Regions from separate parts of the Paenibacillus sp. FSL H8-0260 genome, predicted to be linked through region 2. Evidence: predicted binding sites of a transcription regulator. Region 2 holds the regulator's gene; the other holds the start of a gene.
The links. The regulator Rex, encoded in region 2, represses fermentation and respiration genes when NADH is low (regulators of the CRP and FNR family bind a similar motif). The targets are predictions, from matches to a motif close to TTGTGAAATATTTCACAA.

Region 1: the regulator Rex is predicted to act here: its motif matches at 8,909-8,926, upstream of MHI51_RS30335 (cytochrome ubiquinol oxidase subunit I).

What each region holds. Positions count from the first base shown of each region.
Region 1 is NZ_CP150298.1:6,824,669-6,836,703, forward strand. Features, by position in the region: gene rlmH (23S rRNA (pseudouridine(1915)-N(3))-methyltransferase RlmH) at 1-268, opposite strand, end outside; gene MHI51_RS30305 (helix-turn-helix transcriptional regulator) at 524-874, opposite strand; gene MHI51_RS30310 (MFS transporter) at 1,017-2,429, shown strand; gene MHI51_RS30315 (CxxH/CxxC protein) at 2,528-2,695, opposite strand; gene cydC (thiol reductant ABC exporter subunit CydC) at 2,927-4,678, opposite strand; gene cydD (thiol reductant ABC exporter subunit CydD) at 4,675-6,441, opposite strand; gene cydB (cytochrome d ubiquinol oxidase subunit II) at 6,441-7,457, opposite strand; gene MHI51_RS30335 (cytochrome ubiquinol oxidase subunit I) at 7,444-8,847, opposite strand; gene MHI51_RS30340 (cold-shock protein) at 9,070-9,297, opposite strand; gene MHI51_RS30345 (cold-shock protein) at 9,390-9,590, opposite strand; gene MHI51_RS30350 (S1C family serine protease) at 10,010-11,257, opposite strand; gene MHI51_RS30355 (hypothetical protein) at 11,646-11,852, shown strand; gene MHI51_RS30360 (MBL fold metallo-hydrolase) at 11,821-12,035, opposite strand, start outside.
Region 2 is NZ_CP150298.1:4,688,276-4,700,310, reverse strand. Features, by position in the region: gene MHI51_RS20930 (CCA tRNA nucleotidyltransferase) at 1-1,055, shown strand, start outside; gene MHI51_RS20925 (biotin--[acetyl-CoA-carboxylase] ligase) at 1,045-1,845, shown strand; gene panB (3-methyl-2-oxobutanoate hydroxymethyltransferase) at 2,182-3,048, shown strand; gene panC (pantoate--beta-alanine ligase) at 3,049-3,939, shown strand; gene panD (aspartate 1-decarboxylase) at 3,932-4,315, shown strand; gene MHI51_RS20905 (M48 family metallopeptidase) at 4,427-5,068, shown strand; gene dinG (ATP-dependent DNA helicase DinG) at 5,195-8,056, shown strand; gene MHI51_RS20895 (redox-sensing transcriptional repressor Rex) at 8,187-8,840, shown strand; gene MHI51_RS20890 (amidohydrolase) at 8,827-10,128, shown strand; gene MHI51_RS20885 (DUF5590 domain-containing protein) at 10,301-10,819, shown strand; gene MHI51_RS20880 (hypothetical protein) at 11,230-11,772, shown strand; gene MHI51_RS20875 (AAA family ATPase) at 11,765-12,035, shown strand, end outside.

The DNA.
Region 1 (12,035 bases), 2.1 Mb from region 2:
CGGCAAGCTCTTCCGAGCTCCACAGCTTGCCGTCGATCGCGAGCGCAATGACATGCGCCTCGCTCTTAATCTGTGCGAGGATGCGTTCGCCCTCGCGTCCCTTCACCTGCACCACCTCTGCTTCGCTTAGAGAATCGGGTGCTTTTTCATCTGCCACCTCAATGACCTGAAACTTCAGGTATGGTGTCAGCCGTTTTGCATACTCCGCGATGCCATCGATCAAGTACTTTTCCTTCAATTTTCCTACGCCAATAATTTGAATAAGCATAAGTGCCTCCTGTCATAATCCTCTATAGAAATAGCAAAAGGACGCGCACTGGGCGTCCCTTGAAGTTTTAGTAAGTCCTTCTGTTCTATCACATATTTGTTGGAAAAGAAACGACAATTAAAACGGCCTACTCTTGCGCATTCTCTAAATGGCCTATTTTTTATGCAATCCCTGGATCTCCTGATCCCCAGTATTCCTAGATTGCCTGAATCTAGAATTTCATGTATTCCCCGTCCTCAGCAGGTTCAATCCCCCCTACTTACTCTCCCCCTGCTCCTCCATCACAAAATCCGGTTGCTCCCCAGCTTCATAAGCACTCAATATAGAGTCCAGCAAGCCTGGGAAACGTGCATTAAGATCCTCAGTCCGCAGGGACAACATGCGCTGTGTTCCTTGAACTCGTGTAAAAACAACCCCTGACTCGCGCAAAGTACGGGCATGGTGAGACATGGTGGATTTTGCGATAGGGACGTTGAAGCCGTTGCAAGCCTGTTCTCCATTTAAGTGAATATCCGATACGATATGTAAGCGAATCGGATCGCTGAGTGCATACAATACGGAGGCAAGCTGAATGTCCTTGCGGTCCGGATGAAATAGTATTTTCACGGATGATTATCCCCTTTTGTCGTACGATGAATGCGAAAAAAATATTGGTGTTCCTAATTGCATTTTATATCAACGCATGCTATATTTCAATTGTTCGTAAGTAATCGAACTATTAAACAATAATAAAAGGAGCGCTTCGCACATGACTTCTGTAAATAACCTCTCCGCGAATGCGGATCATGAAGCCTCCGTTCCGGAAGCGCCTCTTCCACGAGAAGGCCTACTGACCCTGCTGTTCAGTGTCGCTGTGGTTCTCGTCATCATGAATACGGCTATGTTCAATCTGGCGCTGCCTGATGTGACCGAAGCATTTGGGATTACGGCTGCGTCCGCTTCTTGGATTGTCACTGGGTATTCCATTATGTTCTCGATTGCCTCAATCACGTACAGCCGGCTTTCTGATTTTCTGCCGATTCGCCGTCTGTTGGTTATAGGCTTGTTGACGCTGGGCCTCGCGGCTGTTGCCGGCTTTTTCAGCACCAACTTTATCTTCCTGCTTATCGTTCGCATTCTCCAGGCCTCGGGCGCGGGCGCGGTAATGTCCTTATCTCTTGTCCTGTTTACCCGCTATATCCCGCAAGCCCGCCGCGGCAAAGCAATGGCGACAATTATGTCAGCCGTCTCGCTGGGTCTAGGGCTTGGGCCGGTCGCGGGCGGAGCCATCGTCGAATATCTCGGTTGGATTTGGTTATTCTCTGTAACGGCAGCTATTCTGCTTCTAGTGCCGCTGTTCCTTATTCTGCTGCCCAAAGAAGTACCCACCCGTGGCTCCTTTGATGTGCTTGGCGGGCTGTTCTTGGGCGTCGGCACGACCGGGCTGCTGCTGTTCCTGACCAGCGGGCTGTGGATTGCCTTGATCGCCGGAATTGTCGCCATTGCTTTATTTGTTGGCCGTATCCGCAGCACACCTGATCCATTCGTGATGCCGGAGCTTTTCCGTAACCGCTCATATCTCGTGTTGGCTCTGATCGGAGTTGCCTCCTACCTGTGCAGCTTTGCCACGTTATTCCTGCTGCCGCAGATTCTGACTCACCGTTTCGGCTTCAGCGCAAGCCATGCCGGGCTTGTGATCTTTCCGGGTTCGCTGCTCGCCATCTTTGTCTCCCGCTCCGTGGGACGAATCATTGACCGTTATGGCAATGCGGGGATTTTACGTTTTGCACCATTGCTCGTATTGACCGCTACCATCCTATTCGCTTTCTTTGCTGGGCGGTCATGGATTGCCGTCATGTTCATCTATATGATTATGAGTCTGGCCTTCACGACACTGTCCAGTAGTGTATCCAATGAAATCTCTCGGATTCTGCCTTCTTCGCAAATCGGCTCTGGGATGGGCCTGTTCCAGCTGCTGCAATTCTTTAGCGGCGCCTTCAGCGTAGCTATGGCCGCAAGCGCTCTGGAATGGCAGCGCGGACTGCCGCTTTCTGCAGCCTACTCCAATATCTACTGGGGACTCTCTATTGCAGCATTGATCGCCATCATCTCAGCTATTCTCTACCGCCGAGGCAACCGAAGTAGCTTGCTGACCGACATAGTAGATGCAGCAGATGCATAAGACCTAATCGGCTAACACATATATTATTTCATGCAAAAAAACACCCTGCGGCCCATTTTCGGGACTGCAAGGTGTTTTTAATAAATTTTAACAGTCCTTTAGACCACTAAATATTCCGCATTCTTCTTACATTCCGCACATTTGGCCGGCGGGTCCCAGTCCGAGAACTCGGTCTCCTTCAAGTCCACAATATCAGGTGCATCCTCATACTCGTCCACAAATTTGTCGATGGCTAACTCTACATGTTCTTTACATACTACATACATTCAACCAAGCATCCCTTTCTGTGCCGCTGCGGCCTAATACTCCTTCTATTGTTCTACCATACTTCCCACGAAAATGGAACTCCTATCTATCCATTCCAGCAATCTGTTCATCCATTGTCTATATTCTTACCCTACCAAAAAAAAAGATTCCTCCCACCCCAAACGGGCAAAAGGAATCTCTTCACTAATATCTCTCTAATTTCTATAAATGTTATCTGCAAACTCTCCATCCTACCCTAGAAACTCCACTGGACGATCCAGCTCATACAATCTGCGGTAACGTGGTTCTTTTTCCATCAGCTCTGCATGGGTTCCACGCATTTCTACCGAGCCATTTTCCATAAAAATCACTTCATCCATCTGCTCCGCACCAACCAAATGATGCGTTACCCAGATCAGAGATTTACCGTCCATAGCTTCAAACATCGTCTGCAAAAGATCACGCTCCGTGCTTGGGTCCAACCCTACGGTCGGTTCGTCAAGAATGACGACAGGTGTATTTTGCAGCAAAATACGAGCTAACGCTATCCGCTGGCGCTCTCCACCGGAGAAACGTTGCCCTGCTTCACGGACAAAGGTATTGTATCCATCTGGTAACGAGGAGATCAGCGTATCCATTTTGGCTAATGCTCCAGCTTCTTTAATCGCTTGTTCGGAAGCCTTCGGATCACCCATGCGAATATTGTTCGCTACCGTAGTATCAAATAAGTGTGGGCTTTGATTTAGCACCGCTATAATAGACGGAATGTTATCGCCATAGGCAGCAGCCGCGATTCCATTAATCATAGCCGAACCTGCAGAAGGTTGGATAACCCCTTGAATAGCCTTTAACAACGTCGATTTCCCTGCCCCGCTACGGCCGATGATGGCAATTTTTTTGCCTTGTGGGATGTCGAGGCTGAGATCACGAACCGACCAATTATCCTCTGATCCATAGCGGTAACCCACATTTTCGAGCTTGATATGAGCACTTTTTATGGCCTGAGGTAGAACATCGACTACAGATGCCTGTTCGGAAACTATATTCTGCTCTTCTCCGACCACTCCAGACAACCGCTCCAGCGAGTTACGGTACTGCGGGATTTTCTCCACCGCTTCGGATACTGGCAAAAAAGCATCTGCTACAGGAAAAACAACCAAGACAAACGCCGCAATCAACGTACCTGCAATAGCACCATCCGCATACTCCCCGGCGGCCCAATATAACATCGAAAGTACACCAACCCCAACGACTGCTTGCCCGATGAACGCACGTAGACGCGCCCAGCTGCGCAGCGCTGCATCAGTTTTGGCCACTTTTTTCTCATCTGCTTCATAGGTCTCCACGAACTGGCTTTGCCGTCCACTAATGACCCAATCGCCCATACCGAGAACGGCGTCCGTCAGCTTTTGATAGAGGCGATTACGCTCTACCTTCACTTCACGTTGACGTTTCTGGGTGAACAACAAAGATATAAGCGGCAATACCACGACCAACACCAAAATATACAAAGCCATTAATAACGCAAAACCGATATCAAAGGTGCCCAACGCAATCACTGCAACCCCGTAGATCAATAAAGCAATAACACTTGGAAATACGGTTCTCAGATATACATTTTGCAAATATTCGATGTCATCAGCTAACATCCCGAGAATATCCCCAGTACGGAAACGCGACGACAGGAACAAGGCCTGTGGCTCCAAAATATTGTACAGGCGCACACGCATTTTAGAAAGAATCCGTAAAATGGTGTCATGCCCAATCAGCCGTTCCACGTAGTGAATGACTGCCCGGCTTGTTCCGAACGTACGTACACCAACAATCGGCACGTAGATCATCAGGATATTTTCGACTGGTGTAGACGCTTTTGAGATCAGAAATCCTGAAGTATACATCAATGAAGAGGCAGTAAAAATCGTCAACGCCCCAAGCACAATAATTAGCACAAAACGCCAAAAATACGACGATACATAGGGAGCAAACCATCCTTCACGTTTCAATGGATTCCCTCCAATTGCGACCCAATCAACTCATAATACGCACCCTTGCGGGCAAGTAACTCCTGATGGGTACCGATTTCTGCCACTTGGCCTTGCTTCATTACTACAATAATGTCCATATCGAGCATCCAGTGCAGGCGATGGGTAGCCAGAAAGACCAGCTTTCCTTCAAAAAGGGGCACCATCGTCTCCTTCAGCTCATATTCCGTTTCAATATCCAGATGCGCCGTTGGCTCGTCTAGAAGCATAATCGGACGGCTGCTAAGCAGTGCCCGGGCTAATGCCACCCGTTGCTCCTGGCCACCGCTGAACGAACGGCCGCCGCCACCAATCATCTCATCTAAGCCATGCGGAAGAGTATCCACCAAACCCGATAAACCAGTAGCTTTCACTGCCGCGGCAACAGCCTCCATAGAAGCCTCAGGGTAATAAAAACGTATATTATCAGCTAACGTACCGCTAAAAATATACGGACGCTGCGGGATATACGAGGTCTGTTTTCGCCAAGCCTCATCCGTTAATGCACTAACCGTAGTACCGTTAACCGTGATACTTCCTGAAGTAGGGTGTAAGAAGCCCCCTAATATATCCACTAAAGTAGATTTACCGGCCCCGCTCTCTCCGATAATCCCAATTTTGCTAGCTCCTTTAAATTGCAGGTTCAGCGCTTCCAGCGAAGAAAGCCCTGCTTCCTCATACTTCACGCTAACGTCATTTAATGTGAGCACGCTATTCTCATGCCAAGTGAATATTTGTTCCAATGTTTTTGCTGCAGAACTGACAGATAGATCACCGTTAGGGACGATTACTTCAGCCTTCACCTCATCTTGATCTATAATGCTCTTCATTGCTTCAGCGGCTTCTTTCCCATCCAAAGTAGCATGGAAATCTGAACCTACCAATCTGACAGGCAGGAAATATTCCGGAGCCAAGATTAGAATCGTTAAGCCCGTAACCAATGTCATTTGTTCATTTACAAGCCGCAAACCAAGACTTACCGCTACAGAAGCTACTGACAGCATAGTGAAGAAATCCAGGGCGAACGATGACAAAAAGGCCACTCGCAGCGTACGCATGGTCGCCGAGCGATAACGATCGCTGACAGTAGCAATGCTGTCGCTATGACTACGACTGCGTCCTAGAAATTTTAATGTTTCTAGCCCACGTAATGAGTCTACGAAATGATTAGATAATGTACGATACGATTTCAATTGCCGATCCATTTGCTTACGGGCCGTCATCCCAATCAAAATCATAAAAACAATAATAATCGGCATAGTTACCGTAAGAATAATCCCGCTCGTAGTGTCCATCGTAAAGACGTAAATAAGCACCAAGATCGGTGTAACAGACATCCCTACCATTCTAGGAATGATCGCTTCCAGATACGTGCGGAATTTAGTTACGCCTTCCAGCACTAGTGTAACAAGATCCCCGGTTCCACGCCCGCCCACCATTCTAGGGCCAAGCTGGAAGAGCTTGTCCATCATTTCCCTCCGCATAGTGCTGCCCGTTGCTTCCGCGAAGCGGTAAGAGACACGGCTCATCAGCATAGCACAAGCATGGCGCACAAGAAATGCAAGAAGGAACAATAGCGCAGTGCCCCATTGTTCCTTCAGAGGTTCTCCCGCAAATAGCGCAGAGATGACTTCTGCCAGCGATTTAGCCAGCAGAAGTATGGACAAGCTTTGCACCAGGGTAAGGAAGCCTACAATCAGAAAGACTGGCTTAACTCCTTTATACCCAAGCAAGTTTTTATCCATTAGTATTCAAGATGCTCCTTCTCGTGAACCCGTTTATGAAAGACAAAGTAACTCCAAATTTGATATCCCAATACGAACGGAAGGATAGTCAGTGCCACAATCGTCATTACCTTCAAAGAGTAATGGCCCGAAGCCGCATTGGTGATCGTCAAATTAAAAGCTTGATCAATTGAACTAATCATAACACGCGGGAACAATCCTACAAAGATAGAAGTTACCGAAAGCGCCATTACCGCTCCTGTCATTCCAAAAGCGTAGCCATCCTTCTTCTTCGTCATGAAGTAACCGGACAGTACAAAGGCGATAACTCCCAGGGCTACAATAATCATAAGAATCGTTCCACGTTGCTCGAAAATATCCGTCATATTATAAGTCATAATCACAAAAGCAGTAAATAAAGCTGCGAGTGGGATTAGCAATTTTTGAGCCAACTTGCGAGCGCGAACCTGTAGATCACCCACTGTACGCAGCGTTGTGAACATAAGACCATGCACCAGGCACAGAAGGACAACAGTAAGCCCTGCTACTACAGTGTACACATTCACGATATCTGTGAACCCTGCATACATTTGCATATCCCCATCAATAGGCAACCCTTTGATAAAGCTTGCAAATACTACTGCCAAGAGGAATGGTGGAAGGAAGCTGCCGATAAAGATACAAGCATCCCAAGTTCTTTTCCAAGCCAATGAATCACGTTTACCTCTGAATTCAAAAGCGACACCACGCGCTATCAAAGCTAATAAGGCAAATACAAAAGGAATATAGAATCCACTAAACAGCGTTGCATACCACTCCGGGAAAGCCGCAAACATTGCACCCGCAGCTGTGATAAGCCATACCTCATTCCCATCCCAGAAGGGTCCGATCGAGTTAATCAGAACACGGCGCTCTGTATCATTTTTAGCGAGAATTTGTGTTTCCATCCCTACGCCGAAATCGAAACCCTCCAGGAAGAAGAACCCTATAAACAGAACTGCAATCAGCACAAACCACAATTCATTAAGAGATATCATGGGAACCCTCCTCGTTATATGGATCATTCGAATCGCCGTGATCGTTATCCATCGCATAAGGACCTTTTTTAATCACTTTAATAAACAATCCGACCAACACTAATCCTAGAATTAAATAAATCGTTGTAAAAGAAATCACGGAGAACAGAACTTGACCACTTGTAATATTAGGCGACACACTGTCTTCCGTTGTCATCAGTCCGAATACCGTCCATGGCTGACGCCCGAATTCGGTCATAACCCAACCGGCTGTATTCGCAATCGGAGGAAGCAACAAGCCCCATAACATAAACCGCATAAACCAAGTGTTCGGACGGTCCATTTTTTTGCGCCACATTAAGTACATAGCGTACATTCCCAATACAATCATTAACGTTCCTGCTAGAACCATGATCCGGAAACTCCAGAATGTCGTACGTACAGGTGGAATATAGTCACCGGGGCCATAGGTTTGCTCATACTCCGCTTGCAGCTCAAGCATACCTTTAACTTCACCGGAAAATTTACTGTATGAAAGGAAACTCAGCATATAAGGAATTTGAAATTCTCCACTACTAATTTGATTCTTTGGATCAATGTTTGCCCATACGGTCCAAGGTGCCGGGTCACCACTCTTACCCCACAGTCCTTCGGAAGCTGCCATTTTCATTGGTTGAGTTTCAACCAAATATTGCGCTTGGGCGTGACCAGCAACAGCTACACCAATAGAAGAAATAATCCCTACGATGGCTGCAATCTGAAAAGACTTCTTAAAGAAAGAAACCTCTTGTTTCTTCAATATTTTATAAGCACTAATACCAGTTACAAGAAAAGCACCTGTTGCATAAGCAGCCAGTACTGTATGTGGGAATTCAACCAGCAATTGTCCGTTCGTAATAAGCGCGAAGAAATCATTCATTTCTGCACGTCCATTATTTATCTCAAAACCCACAGGATGCTGCATAAAAGAGTTAGCCGCTAGAATCCAGAATGCAGATAACATCGTACCGAATGCTACCAGCCAGATGGACAGTAAATGTACTCGCTTGGACACCTTATCCCAGCCGAATATCCATATCCCAATAAAAGTAGACTCCAGAAAAAAGGCTGCCAATGCCTCAACTGCAAGCGGAGCCCCGAATACATCACCAACAAAACGTGAATAATCGGACCAGTTCATCCCGAACTGAAATTCCTGCAAGATTCCTGTAACTACCCCTACTGCAAAATTGATGAGGAATAGCTTTCCCCAGAACTGCGCCATTTTTTTGTACTCTTCATTACCTTTTCTAACGTACATTGTCTCCATGATTGCAATCAAGAGCGCTAGTCCGATTGATACCGGTACAAAGAAATAGTGGAATATTGTCGTCGACGCAAATTGTACACGCGACAGCATTACTGTATCCATATTTGTCCCTTCCTTCTCCCCTTTTCGTTAATTATATTCTGTCAAAAATTTAAACTTCTTTTTGTGATAAATGTCACATAAAGATAGTCATTTAACGGTGAAATTCAAATGATTTGTGACAAAGATCACAATTTAGCATAAAGAAAGCAAAAAAAATAAGACGGTTTACCCGTCTTGAGTGGTTCGTCGTTCTATTAAATGCTTGACTCATTTAGGTATTGGTTAGATGGAAATACCCTTCTTCAGCGATTTGAGATCGCCATTCGAATTAAGCAATTGGGGTAGCATCTTCGTGCTGCGAACCATTGGAGAGTCACATAGACGGCAAGAAGGCGCATGTTCAAATGCGAAATTATCCCTCATCCATCCGTTGCATCCCTCATTGGTACATGCCCAAATTGCGGTATTTTCTTCCGGTATTTCTTCCAAAGGTTTCTTCCGGTAGTTCATTGCCGTTCCTCCCATCCTGTAAGTCAATAGTGAGTAACTAGATATAAAAAGACCGTCCCAACTTTCACAAGCTGGGACGGTTTCTTCTATTATTACAGTTTTACAACGTTTTCGGCTTGTGGTCCACGGTTGCCTTGAACAACGTTGAATTCAACGCGTTGGCCTTCGTCCAAAGTTTTGAAGCCGTCGCCAGTGATTGCGCTGAAGTGAACGAATACGTCGCTTCCGCCTTCAACTTCGATAAATCCGAATCCTTTTTCTGCGTTGAACCATTTAACTGTACCTGTTTGCATGTGTGTTACCTCCACAAATTTAAATTAATATGTTCTTTTTATCTTCAAACAAAGAAAAAATTCACACATTGAAAAAGGTTGTATTACCAAATATGACAGCCCTTTTCAATGCGAGAATTAGGGACTAAATGTATGATTGATATCATATTACCACACCTGATTAGCAAAGGCAAGCAAGCATCCGAATATATCCGTTTTTGCCCTAATAAGTATTACCTTCCAATGTAAGGGCTGCCACTTAGTGTTTATTCCCTAAATAGATCCTTTATTTGGCATAATTATCATGGTTTTAGAAAAATAGCTTTTCCAAAAACGTTACTTTTATCCGCTTTTTCAAGAAGGTACCCCCTCGGAATCGAAGGGGTAGTCCGCTCTACTTGTCGTAACTGCTATATCATTATATACCGACTTCCAGCATATTATTCCTGTGGTTTTTCAAGAAGTTTAACTGTTGCCTGTTTGGCCTCGCCGTTTCGATAGTAAGTAATTTTCAGATCATCACCGATCTTCGTATGATTATATAAGTACTTGCGAAGAGAAAGGGTAGATATGATTGATTGATCATTAAATTTGGTAATGACATCATTGAATTGCAGTCCAGCTTCCTTCGCAGGGCCAACGGCTTCTAGAACAACTACTCCATCCTTAACACTGTTCGGCAGGTTCAATTCATTGCGTTGATCTTCTGCTAGTGGAACGTACGGATTGTTCAAATCAACTGAATATACACCCAAGTACGAACGGGCAATATGTCCTTTTTCAGCCAGCTCATTAGCGATATCTATCACATGATTCGCAGGAATTGCAAAACCCAGACCCTCTACACCCGTATCTGAAATCTTCATTGTGTTAATTCCAATGACCTTGCCATCCAGATCCACTAATGCGCCGCCACTGTTTCCTTCATTAATCGCCGCATCGGTCTGTATCACTTCTTGTTCCCAGTCATATACTCCATCCTGATTAAGGGATACGGGAACCATCCGTTCAGTATAGCTAACAATCCCCGAGGTCAATGTATCACCAAGTCCTAGCGGATTACCGATAGCAATGACCGTTTCACCTAGACGAAGCTTAGAGGAATCACCGAGCTGCGCGATGGTATCGATTCCTTTGGCATCAATAGAGAGTACCGCAATGTCGCTTACTTTATCCGTTCCAACGAGTGTTGCCTTACGAGTCTCTCCGTTCACTGTAACCACTTCGAGATTACCGGAGTCTTCGATGACATGATTATTGGTAATGATAAATGCTTTATTCCCTGTCTTTTTATAGATCACTCCTGAGCCTAGTGCAGACTCATCCAGAATGTTTAATTCTTCATTATCTTCTTTATGATTGATAATACTTACTACTGCAGGGCGAACCGTGGCAGCAGCTTGAATAATCCGGTCAAATGGATCACTACTGCTTGGGGCAACATTTCCAGTTGCTACAACCGGCTTCTGAGCAGTCTCATGACTCATCTGGCCTGTAAACATACTGAATAACAAAACTGCCACCACAGCGCTGACTAAGGAGCAAACGGCGGATATTTGCCAGGTAGATAAACCCTTACGCGATCTGCGTACAGAATGTCTACGATTAGCAAACGATCCCTTTGATGCTTCATCCCCTCTGGACCGCGAAACTTTAGTTGAATAGAAATCATCATCAAACAATCCCACCGAAAATCTCCCCCTTCTATTGCCAAGCGTTCACTGTTGGTAAGACCTGAACCTATAGCAACCACGTCCGAACCAAACCTCTGTAACCATTAGACTCCAAATATCACTAAAAAGTTTCACTTTATCCATTAACCCCACAAGAGTTTCGGTCAATCGTTAGATTATGATAATCTTTTAATATATCTTCTCTATTAGGAATATTTTGCAACTTAAAAGACTACAATAAAATAGAAGTGTCCCTAAAATTTTAGCATTGCTCATCACGCTTTTAATTGTATCACAGGCAACCTGCAATTCGGGATTTTCCTCAGCTAAAACACCTGCGAATTTTTTACAGTTTTCAGTTCTAATTACACTATATATTCACACTATTAAAGGAGGATTAATTATGAGTTCTTTTTCAACAAGTATGGATTTAGTCGAGTTTATCGGTAAGCTTGGTGACTTAAAGGATGAACACTACCACATGACCCTTGCCTTTAGCGCAATGATCGAATTGATGATTGAAAAAGGTCTAATCTCCCGCCAAGAATTAGATCGCAAGACCGCTGAACTTGATCAGCTTATGACTGGCTCAGCTTATCCCATGGCGTAGGTTGATCATAATACGTATCACACAGTCTGAACTCACTATCTTTGAAAAAACAGCCCCGATCCTCCATTGCGCCGCGTACTGACATTTTTGCCAAATCCATCATATTGTGATCCCGGCTTAAATGCGCCAAATAGGTCCGTTTAGTCCGCCCTGTAAGAATTTCGCTAAGCGCAGCTCCAGCTG
Region 2 (12,035 bases):
GTCGTCCTGAGCATGTTTTTTTCGTCAACGATGTGAAGGAGGATCTTCGTCGTCGTGATTTCACGATCAACGCGATTTGCTGTGGATTAAATGGGGAACTTATTGATCCTTTTGAGGGTGAGAAGGATCTACAGCTGCAGGTGATTCGCTGTGTAGGCGATGCGGAGGAGCGGTTTGACGAAGATGCGCTTCGTATGCTTCGCTGCATTCGTTTTGCATCGGTGCTGGATTTCTCCATCGCGAAGAACACGTGGAGGGGCCTGATGCGCCAGCGGGATAAGCTGGCGCATATTGCTGTGGAGCGTGTCCGCGCGGAGCTGGACCGCATCGTCGAGGGGCCGCATCTTCTGCGCGGCCTCGGCATGCTAGCGCGCTGCGAGCTGCTGGCGCGCGGCAAAGCCCCGTTCCCCTGGACCGGAACCGATATGGCGGCTGCTGCCGCCTTAACGGCCGGGATCGGGGAACTGGAGAGCGCCCGCCTGCGGTGGGCGCTTCTCCTCCATGCCCTGAAGCAGTCGGCCCAAGAGGCCGATGTGCTGCTGCGGGCATGGACGTTCTCGGGGACGACGCGGAGCGGCGTCGTCCAGGTGCTGCGGGTCCGCGAAGTTTGGACCGCTGCGATAGAGGCCATGCCGCCGGGTACGGGCAGCATGGAAGGTCTGCGGCGGCAATGGATCGCCGCCGTGCTGGTCTTCGGCGTGGAAGCCGCCGAAGGGTGGCTCTCGCTGCTGGCGATCCTGCCAGCAGCCGCACCTGTACTTCCTACTGCGGCCTCTTCTGCCTTTTCCGTCGTGGAATCGACAGAGGCCTCAACAACACCTGCCGCTGTAAATGTACAAGCGGCAAGAGAATGGATCGCGCAAATGCCGCTAACCAGCCTTTCAGAGCTTGAGATTACAGGCAATGAGCTGGTGGAGGCTTTGGACAAACGTCCGGGACCATGGCTAGGCAAAATGTTAAATGGACTCCTGCAAGCGGTCGCTTCAGGTGATTTACCTAACGATAAACAATTATTATTGCTTGAAGCAAAAAGGATGGATAGACATGAGCGATGATAAAGCGCTGTCGCTAACTGAGCTGAAGCGAGAGACCTCCGCTTCGAATTGGGTAGGCGTCATTCAGTTGCTGGAATCTGTGGTGTCCACTCAAGAAGAAGCTAAGTTTTTAGCGGAAAACGGCGCGCCGGAAGGGACAACTGTCATCGCGGAAGAACAGACGGGCGCCCGAGGCCGAATGGGAAGAAAGTGGTTTTCTCCCCGTGGCAAGGGCATTTGGATGAGTATTGTGTTACGGCCCCAATTACCCTTGTCGGAGACTCCGCAGCTGACATTGCTGGCTGGGGTTGCCGTCTGTAAGGCAATTCGACGGGTAACAGGTGTAGATGCCGGCATCAAATGGCCGAATGATCTGCTCGCAGGCGGTCGTAAGATTTGTGGGATTTTACTGGAATCTTCTCTAAGAGAAGGGGAGCTTCATTATTGCATTGCTGGAATTGGCATTTCCGCGAACATGACAGAGGAAGATTATCCTGATCATCTGCAGGAGGTCGCGACTTCACTTCGGATTGAGCGGGGTGGTGCTCCAGTTGACCGTTCTGAGCTGGTAAAAGCGGTTTTGGACGAGCTGGAGATGCATTACAATTTGTACATGAAGCAAGGTTTTAAACCTATCAAAGAGCTCTGGGAGTCTATGTCAGTGACTTTGGGTCGCCAGATCGCACTGAATAGCCCTCAGGGGCGTTCTGAAGGTGTGGTAGTAGGTTTGGATGAAATAGGTGGTCTGCTGCTTAAAAACAGCTTGGGAGAGATCTCTAACGTATGCTCAGGTGAGATTGAACTTTTATAATATTTTTTATATGACAAGGGTATCATCCCTTGTCATATTTTTTTCGTGTAATTCCGAGCTTTTTTTGTTATACTATGGGTCGGAGGCGGTATCGTTTAACGAACTGTACTCTTGAACTGAAGAACTTTTTTATATTTTTATTATTGGAAATACCTTCATAACTGCGTTTGACGGTTACGTTGGATTCTGCTCTGAGCCGTAAGGACCGAGACAGAAGGGACGATCGCAAGTGACTCTTTTTTGCCCTTCGGACCTTTTTAGCAAATGATTGCTAAAAGGTTTTTTTGTTGCGATTTTTACGGGCAGGTTACTTAAAAAAGGAGGACGAAAAGAGAAATGGCAAACAAACAAGCGCTAAATATTGTAAAAATGAAAAAAATGAAAGCAGAAGGTGTGCCACTGAGCATGCTGACCGCTTATGATTATCCGTCTGCAGTTCTTGCAGAAGAAGCAGGTATCGACCTTATTTTGGTTGGTGACTCTCTTGGGAATGTAGTCCTTGGATACGATACAACTTTACCGGTAACGATTGAAGATATGGTGTACCATACCCGCTCGGTAACCCGAGGAGCACAAAGCACCTTTATCGTGGCGGATATGCCATTTATGACTTATCACGGAAGTGTAGATGAAACTCTGCGGGGAGTGCGCAGATTAATGCAGGAAGGGCGGGCTCATGCCGTCAAAATGGAAGGTGGACTCGAGATTTGTGAGACTGTAGCTACGGTGGTAGCTGCGGGAGTCCCTGTACTGGGACATATCGGGCTTACTCCGCAATCCGTGAATATGATTGGTGGCTACCGGATTCAAGGCAAAGATGCCAAAGATGCGCAACGCCTGATGGATGAAGCTAAGGCGCTTGAGGCCGCAGGTGCTTTTGCAATCGTTCTGGAGCTGGTAACGGAAGAAGTAGCCCAAGCGATCTCTGAAGCGCTTAGCATCCCAACCATTGGGATCGGTGCAGGCCGTTACTGTGATGGACAGGTATTGGTTTTCCATGATTTGCTGCGGTATGCCTCACCTTACCGTGAGAAACGTTTTGTCAAAACCTATGCGGATGTGGGTAATGTAATCCGTGAGGGCATCAGCCAATATGTGAAGGAAGTAAAGGAACGTTCCTTCCCAGATGAAAGTCACGTTTTTAATGCAGATGAAACGGTTTTGGAATCTTTATATGGCGCTGCAAGAAAGGAAGGGAAATAAATGAGAGTCGTCAGAAGCATGGAGCAGCTGCGCGAAGCTTTGGAGTATATGAGACAAGGCGGGCACGCCCCGATTGGGTTCGTTCCTACGATGGGATACTTGCATGACGGACATGCCAGTCTGCTTCGCCGGGCTGGAGAAATGAGCAACACAGTGGTAATGAGCATTTTTGTGAATCCTTTGCAATTCGGGCCAAACGAGGATTATGATTCCTATCCGCGTGATGAGCGTCGTGATTTGGAACTCGCTGAACGTGAGGGAGTAGATATTGTATTTATCCCCAGTGTGGAAGAAATGTATCCGCAGCCTACTCGGACTACGGTCTCGGTATCGGAGCTTACTACCCGGCTTTGTGGGGCTTCCCGCCCTGGGCATTTTGATGGTGTAACCACAGTAGTTAATAAATTCTTCAATGTCGTACAGCCGGATTATGCTTTCTTTGGGCTGAAGGATGCTCAACAAGTTGCTGTGCTTCGTCGAATGGTGTCCGATCTTAATATGAATGTCGAAATTATTCCTTGTCCGATCGTTCGTGAAGGGGATGGACTTGCACTCAGCTCACGTAACGTATTCTTGTCTCCAGAGGAGCGTAGTCAGGCATTGGTGTTATCTCGTTCCTTACGTGAAGCGCGTCAGTCCATTGAAGAAGGAAAAGTAACAACCGTTGCTGAAGTGCGGGAATTGTTGACATCGGTTATTTCCAGCTCCCCTTTAGCGTTGATTGATTACGCGGAGATCTTAACATTCCCGGATCTTGAAGGATTAGAGGATGAAGCTCTTTTATCAGAAGTGGATGGGGAAATTATTATAGCGCTCGCCGTGAAGTTTGGCAGAACACGCTTGATTGATAATAATGTATTTATTCCAAAGGAGGTTGCTGCACTTGTTTAGACATATGATGAAATCCAAAATTCACCGCGCAACAGTAACGGAAGCGAATTTGAACTATGTGGGCAGTATTACCATTGATGAGAGCTTGATGGAAGCCGCGGACATTCTTGAGAATGAAAAAGTTCAAATTGTGGATAACAACAATGGTTCGCGACTGGAAACCTATGTAATCCCTGGACCGCGTGGAAGCGGAGTGATCTGTCTTAATGGTGCCGCAGCTCGTCTTGTTCAGCCGGGCGATACAGTAATTATCATTTCCTATGCGATGTTGTCCTCAGAAGAACTGGAGTCACATAAGCCAACGGTGGTATTCGTGGATGAGAATAACAAACCAGTGAAGCTGGCTGATCATGAATTGCATGCTACAATCGCATAATGTATGGACTTACGCCATGTAATGAATGGCAGGGATGAAAGACCCCGATCTCGCAGAAAATGAAGTCAGGCAAGCTGAACTGATTTCATCTTCAGTAAGGGGGGATCGCCCATGTTTCAACATTTGTTTGCTGAAATGAACAAGGTGCTTCAGGAGATCGTAACAGATTACCCTACAGCGGAGGGTGCCCGCCGGAACGAGCTTTTATGCAATTATAATATGCTGCATAGACTGAGCGACAAAGTGATGGATGAATGGCTCGCTTTTGCTGAGAAGCTTAGTTCCTTTCGCGAAAGTGCGGATTTTACAGCAGTGGTCGAAGAGGAAGTGCCGGAACAGGAAGCACCAGAGCTGTGTATGGATTCCTTTGTAAGAGGTCAGGGGTATTATAAGCTGCTGATGTATGGAAAGTGTATTGATCAGTTTAAAGAAGTTATTGCGCAATACCCGGATAGCTTGGCTGCTCGATTATATTTAGCCATCTCTTATCTGCAGGAAGGTGACGGTGAGGCCGCTTGGAGTCATCTGAACCATATGCTGGGCTTGATACGGGAAACCAAGCTGAAAGCCATGGTTTATAATGCTTTAGGGTGCATACGAGCCTCACAGGAACGTTTCAATGAAGCGCAGGAATTGTTTGATCTTGCTTTGCAGCATGACCCTGCGCTTCCGGAACCAAACGTTAACTTAGAGGTATGCCGCCGTCGTGGAGGGAAGCTGCATTTTGGAAATCAGCTGGTTTCCCTTTTGTAAAAGAATAACGGTTTTGGAAATTTCCATTCAAGCGATGCATCCCCTGAACCAGTGGTGTGCATCGCCTTTTTTCGCAACTTCTGTTATGCTGATTAAGAGTCTCAATTGAAAGGGAATAGAATTATAATGAAATTTGCCGTGCTTGATTTTGAAACAACAGGAACCCAATCCGTGGGTGAAATTATCCAGGTTGGCCTTGCAATTATAGAAGAAGACCGGTCCATCTCCCGGGTATATGGTTCCTATGTCAAGCCCGGAACGCCGATTCCTCCTTTTATAACAGGTCTGACGGGGATTACCGATGATGATGTTAAGGATGCGCCTGAGCTGGATGAGATGATGATGGAGCTTGTTCCGCTCTTGGATGATGTTGTGCTTGTAGGGCATAATGTCGCTTTCGACTTCCATTTTTTACAAAATGCTTTAGATCGTTGTGGTTATTTGCCATTTCAAGGGCGGATTTTGGATACGATTGATTTTCTGAAAATTTGCTTTCCTTCGCTCACATCTTATCAACTAAGCTCTGTCAGTGCTCATTTTGGAGTGACACATGATCATCCGCATCAGGCAGATAGTGATGCACTTGCGACTGCTTTAGTGCTGTTGAAATGTCTTGAGGAGCTCTACGAGCTGCCGCTGCTTACGATCCAGAGACTCTGTGAGCTGTTTACCGAAGAGGATAGTGATCTGGGCTGGTACTTTGATGGTCTGCTGCGAGAGCGGGAAGCGGAGACGCTACAGCCCGAAGGTGATCTGACTTTCTATCGTCAATTAGCGCTTGCAGTAGGAGATTGGACGGAGTTAGCGCCACCTAGAGATGAGCATGCTGAGAATCCGCTAGCGAATTTATCTTTTACTGATTATATGGACGAAGTAACCAAACGACTTAAAGACACATTACCGCAGTATGAAAGCCGGGAAGCTCAGGATATTATGATCAATGAGGTGATGACGGCACTTGCCGAAGACAAACACCTACTGATCGAAGCGGGCACAGGAACCGGTAAATCGCTCGGTTATTTGTTGCCTGCCATTTATCAAAGCGTTCGCACCAATGAAAAAGTCATGGTCAGCACTCATACCATTAATCTGCAGGACCAATTGCGCGAGCGGGATATCCCTTTGTTAACGCAGGTAGTTCCTTTTCCGTTTAAAGCTGCTATTTTTAAGGGAAGAGGGCATTATTTGTGTCTGCGTAAGTTTGAGCATAAAATTAATAAAAAGGACTTTATAAGCCCAAGGGAAGATGCGCTTACTGCCGCTCAGATGATTGTATGGCTCACTCAAAGTGAATCAGGGGATGATGAAGAGCTGAATTTAAGCGGCCGGGGCGGTGATTTCTGGGAGACGGTGGCAAGCGATACCGATTCCTGTCTGGGCCGTTCTTGTCCTTGGTTCCGCAAATGTTATTATCATAGGGCCAAGCATGAAGCTGGGATTGCTGACGTGGTTATTACGAACCACTCCAAGCTATTCGCAGATGTTAAGGCTGGGCACCAGCTGCTTCCGGCTTACGAGCATCTTGTCATTGATGAAGCACATCATTTAGAAGATGTGGCTGGTAAACATCTTGGCATGCATATGAAGCATTTCACTGTGGCACACACATTATCGCGGCTGTATAAAGATAGCCGAAACGGACAGCTTCCTGCTCTGCGCCAGATATTACAGTCGTCAGGCAGTGAAGAGGCTTCAGAATGGAGCGGAGTCATCGATCGGATCTACCCGGATCTGCTTACCGTCAAAGAAACCTGGGATGCACTCAGCGACAAGCTGTTCAGCCTTTTGCCGGAACGCAGTGATGCAGGGGCAGGGGAAGCGGGACAACTGGTTATGCGTTTGATTCCCGCCCGTAAGCCGAAGGATTGGGATGAATTGGTTGCACTAGAGAACACTATGAATCTGACGTTAAGCGACATCATCCGTAAGGGTGATAAAATGCTTAACGAGATGCGCGACCAGGAAAGCCAATCCTCAGCAGACAGTCTTGTTACTGATATTAGCGGTTTATTTAAGGATTTGGCTTCCATCCGTGAGCAAGTAAGATTCTTTATGGGGCTGAATGACGATAATGTAGTATATTGGCTGGAGGCAAATGGGAATTACCGCAGCAAATCACTGCAGATGTATGCTGTCCCTGTGGATGTTAGCAGCCAGCTTAAAGAGTTGTTCTTCGATAAGAAAAAAAGCATCGTGCTTACCTCGGCGACGCTGTCTGTAGATAAATCTTTTCAATTTATGATTGATAATCTCGGACTTAACGAAGCTGCGGAAGAAGGACGTCTAATGACCTCACTTCTTCCTTCTCCCTTTAAGTATCGCGAGCAGGCACTGTTAGTTATACCGCGTGATTTTCCTAGTGTGAAGGGCAGTGTGGGCGATGCTCGATTTGTCGATACACTCGTACAGTCATTATCGGAAGCTGCTAAAACAACACGTGGGCGGATGCTGGTTCTGTTTACTTCTTATAAAATGCTGCGTCAGGTATATGATCCGCTTAAAGAGGCTTTAGCCTCACAAGAGATTACGGTGCTTGGTCAAGGCGTGGAAGGTGGCAGCCGGAGCAAGCTGATCCGCCGCTTTCAGGACAGTGCAGCATCCGTATTGCTGGGGACGAGCAGCTTCTGGGAAGGTGTAGATATTCCAGGTGAAGCACTGACTTGCCTGGCCATCGTGAGACTTCCGTTTCAACCGCCGAATCACCCGTTGGCGGAAGCGAAGTCGGAGTTATTACAGGCCCAGAAGAAGAATCCGTTCATGAAATTATCTGTTCCTCAAGCGGTTATTCGTTTTAAGCAGGGATTCGGAAGACTGGTTCGCACGGCGCAGGATCGCGGAATAGTTATTGTTTATGATACAAGGGTTATTGAATCTCATTACGGGAAGTATTTCCTTTATTCATTGCCTGGTCCCAAAATGGAGCATATGCTTACTGATCAAATGGTCCCTCGCATAGCGGAATGGCTAGAGGATGGCGGCGCTTCTTAAAACGCTCGTCTTCAGTTTAGCTCCTCCTTATCCTTAAGGGCGGTGTGTTACAGTACCGTCCTTAATAAGGAGAGGTAGACGTTTGAATATGGATTTTCACAAGAACATTACTATTTTTAGGAGGAAAAATATGAAATCGGATAAAATATCAGAAGCCGTTGTTCGCAGACTGCCTGTGTACTTGCGTTTTTTGAATGATCTCCAGAATCGCGAAATATTAACAGTTTCCTCTCAGGAACTTGGACAAAAGCTTGATCTTAATCCCGCACAGATTCGTAAGGATTTAGCATATTTTGGTGACTTCGGCAGAAAAGGTATCGGCTATGATGTAACGTATCTTATTGAGAAAATCCGTCATATCCTGAAGCTGGATCAACAGCTTAATGTAGCTTTAGTTGGAGCAGGTAATCTCGGACATGCCTTGTCTAATTACAATGCATATCTTAAAGATACTATGAAAATCACGGCTATATTTGATTCGTACGCTCCTAAGGTTGGACGTAAGATCAACTCCCTTACTGTGCAACCGATGGATGAACTAGGCAGCACGATTCGTGAGCAAGGTATTCGCATTGCCATTATTACCGTACCTGATTCAGAAGCTCAAAATGTAGCAGATATTCTCATTTCTTCTGGGATTGAAGCGATTTTGAACTTTGCCCCTGTGATTCTGAAGACACCACCGAATATCCGGGTGCATGCAGCTGATTTTACAACTGATCTGCAAAGTCTTGCTTATTACTTGCGGGATGGAAAGGAAGAAAGCGAACATGAACAACAATAAAACGATAATTAAGGGCGGGTATTTTCTGACTCCGGGAACGGATGAGCCGGTTCTGAGTGGATATATGACTATTGAAGATGATTTAATCACTTACATAGGAAAAGAAGAGCCTCAGATGGAAGCTGGAGTGCAAGTGGTTGATGGCAGCCGTCTGCTGTTCATGCCTGGACTTGTAAACACACATGGTCATGCGGCGATGTCTTTGCTGCGTGGATATGGAGATGATTTAGCGCTACAAGTGTGGCTTCAGGAGAAGATGTGGCCAATGGAGGAAAAGTTCACCGGTGATGATGTATACTGGGGAACCTCCTTATCTGTATTGGAAATGCTGAAGGGTGGAACTACGACCTTCCTCGATATGTATGATCATATGGACCGAGTAGCCGAGGTAGCTGAGTTATCAGGTATCCGTTCCGTATTGATGCGTGGTGTGATCGGGTTATGTCCAGAGGATGTACAGAATCACAAGCTTGCGGAAGCGATTTCTTTTGCCCGTAACTGGCATGGAAAGGCTGAAGGCAGAATTACTACTATGATCTCGCCGCACGCCCCTTATACTTGCCCTCCGGACTTCCTGGTTAAGTTCGTGCAGGCAGCGCATGATCTGGATTTACCGATGCATACGCATATGTCCGAAACGAAACGTGAAGTGGAACAAAATGTGGCGGATTACGGGTTGCGTCCTGTAGCTCACTTAGAGAAGCTTGGCATGTTCACACGTCCCTCGATAGTTGCACATGGTGTTCATTTAAATGATGAAGAGATTGAGATCTTGGCTCGCCATAATGTGGGTGTATCTCATAATCCGGGCAGTAATTTGAAGTTGGCTAGCGGAGTGGCTCGGGTTACTGATCTTCTAAAAGCTGGTGTGAAGGTGTCTCTTGGCACGGATGGCGCGGCAAGCAACAATAACTTGGATATGTTTGAAGAGATGCGGCTTGCAGCTCTCATTCATAAGGGTGTCAGCGGTGATCCAACGGCTGTTCCAGCTCCAGAGGCTCTGCGTATGGCTACAGAATATGGCGCGCAGTCCATCTTTTTAAATAATGTAGGCAGACTTGCTGTAGGGATGAAAGCAGATTTCATTGCTATTGATATCGATCAGCCGCATTTGCTGCCACACACAGATCTGTTGTCTCATGCGGTTTACTCTGCTAGCGCTAAGGATGTTGAGCATGTGTGGGTGAATGGTAAACAGGTCATCAAGCATGGACAATGCTTAACCCTGGATGAGGAAGCTATCCGGCGTAAAGCGCAAGAAGCCTTCGAAGGTTTATTGAAGCGTTAAGTCTGGAGAATAACGAATAAATAATAGGCTGCGACTTTTTGCTTTTAGCAAAAGTTGCGGCCTTTTGTGTATTTTTAAGGCTGGGAAACCTAGAAAATTATGAAATTTTGGATAAACACGCGGGTGTGTTATATAATCAAAAAAGATATATTACTAGAAAGGGAGCTGTACCTTGAAGAAAAGGAAAAAATGGATCCTCCTGGGGTCAGTTCTGATTCTGCTCCTGGGGTTTGGACTTATCCAGTTCTATGCCTATATTATGAAAGATCAATGGAACGAGCGTGATATCGCTAAGGATGTTGCCAAAACCAGAGCGGGTCTAACAGAGGTAACCAAAGCACAAAAATCGGTTTGGGATGAAAATGCAGTGTACTGGGTATTAACAGGGAAAAATGAAGCCGGGACTGCTCTTATGGTCTGGGTCCGCTTTACGGTAGATGGAAAATTTGCTGAAGGCGACGACGCAGTGTTTGCTGAGGAACTAAGTAAAGGAACCTCGGAAGCCCAAATACGCGGCATTATCAAAGCTGATCTTCCGGACATAACGATTGAACGCTTGCTGCCGGGAGTATATAACGGAGAGTATGCTTGGCAGCTTTTTTATAAACAGAGCGGTCGGTATTATTATCAATTTTATCGCTTTTCGGATGGGTCCCGAATGGGCGAAGGTTACAGTTTACCTAAAAGTTAAGCTGAACATAAGGAAATTAAGGGTGTCATAGTAAACAAGCGAACTTATAATAAGTTCGCTTGTTTACATTTATTTGATGTACAAAAGTGATATACTAAGTGATATACTGAATGGGTGGTTATCATCGAATATTCTCTTAAATTCACATACGAAAATAGGCCGATTGATTAAAAATCAAGGCCGGTTTTGTCGAAAGTGAGGAATTTATTTGGTATTGATGGAAATATTTAAAAAATTAAATTTTAAATATATTCACATTTATTTTGAAATTAGTATATACACCTGTGATATACTACTACTTGTAATTAGAACAGCAATAAGAGACTTCAGTCTCTCTGATGAGCTCTCAAGTAGCTATAAATTATTATAATGAGCTTTATATTTTGTCATCTTTGAGAGGAGGACGTTTCTTGAAATTACGTCTTGTACCTGTGCTGATAACGTCTCTACTGTCGGCTACTCTATTGTTTGGTGGCTTCTTTTTGTATCGTCAGTTTGCAATGCAGGAACCACTTCAGAAGATTGTATCTCAATATGAGGGCGTCAATAATTCTCATATCAGTATTAACCGCAATGAGGTCACTTTGAAACTTGATCTCCAGCCAGGCACGAAATTACGTGAGCTGGTTCAGTACGTCTCCCAAGAAGGAAAATCGATGATTGATGGACGTACACTAAAACTTGATGTAGAACAGAACTCCAGTGAATTGCTGGATGAATACTGGGATAAAGCGATGTTCTCTGTAGCTGAAGCCATGGAGAGCCGTAAATATACACTTATACCCACAGAACTTGATGGACTCAAAGCGCAATATCCGCAATATAAAAATGTGATAGCCTCAACAGAAATTGACGACAATAATGTCTATGTAAGCTTGAGTAATGGAAAAGAAAGCAAATTTATTATTTTGCCGCGAAAACCTGCGACATTGGGGGTATGGAATAATGCCTAAATACCTTAAAGAAATTCTAATCGGATTTGTTCCTGTCTTGTTTATTTTCATGGCTTTTCTAGGCATTAATATATTCCCGATTGTAATTGCTGCTGGGATGCTCACGGCTTTACTTATCATTGCTCATTTAAGAGGCGGACTTGCGGTAAATGCAGGTGCCGGGAAGAAACGCAAGAAGGATGGACCTTCAAAGCTTACTTTTGAAGAAATTGGCGGGCAAGACAATGCAAAACAGGAGCTTCGTGAAGCGTTGGATTTTTTGA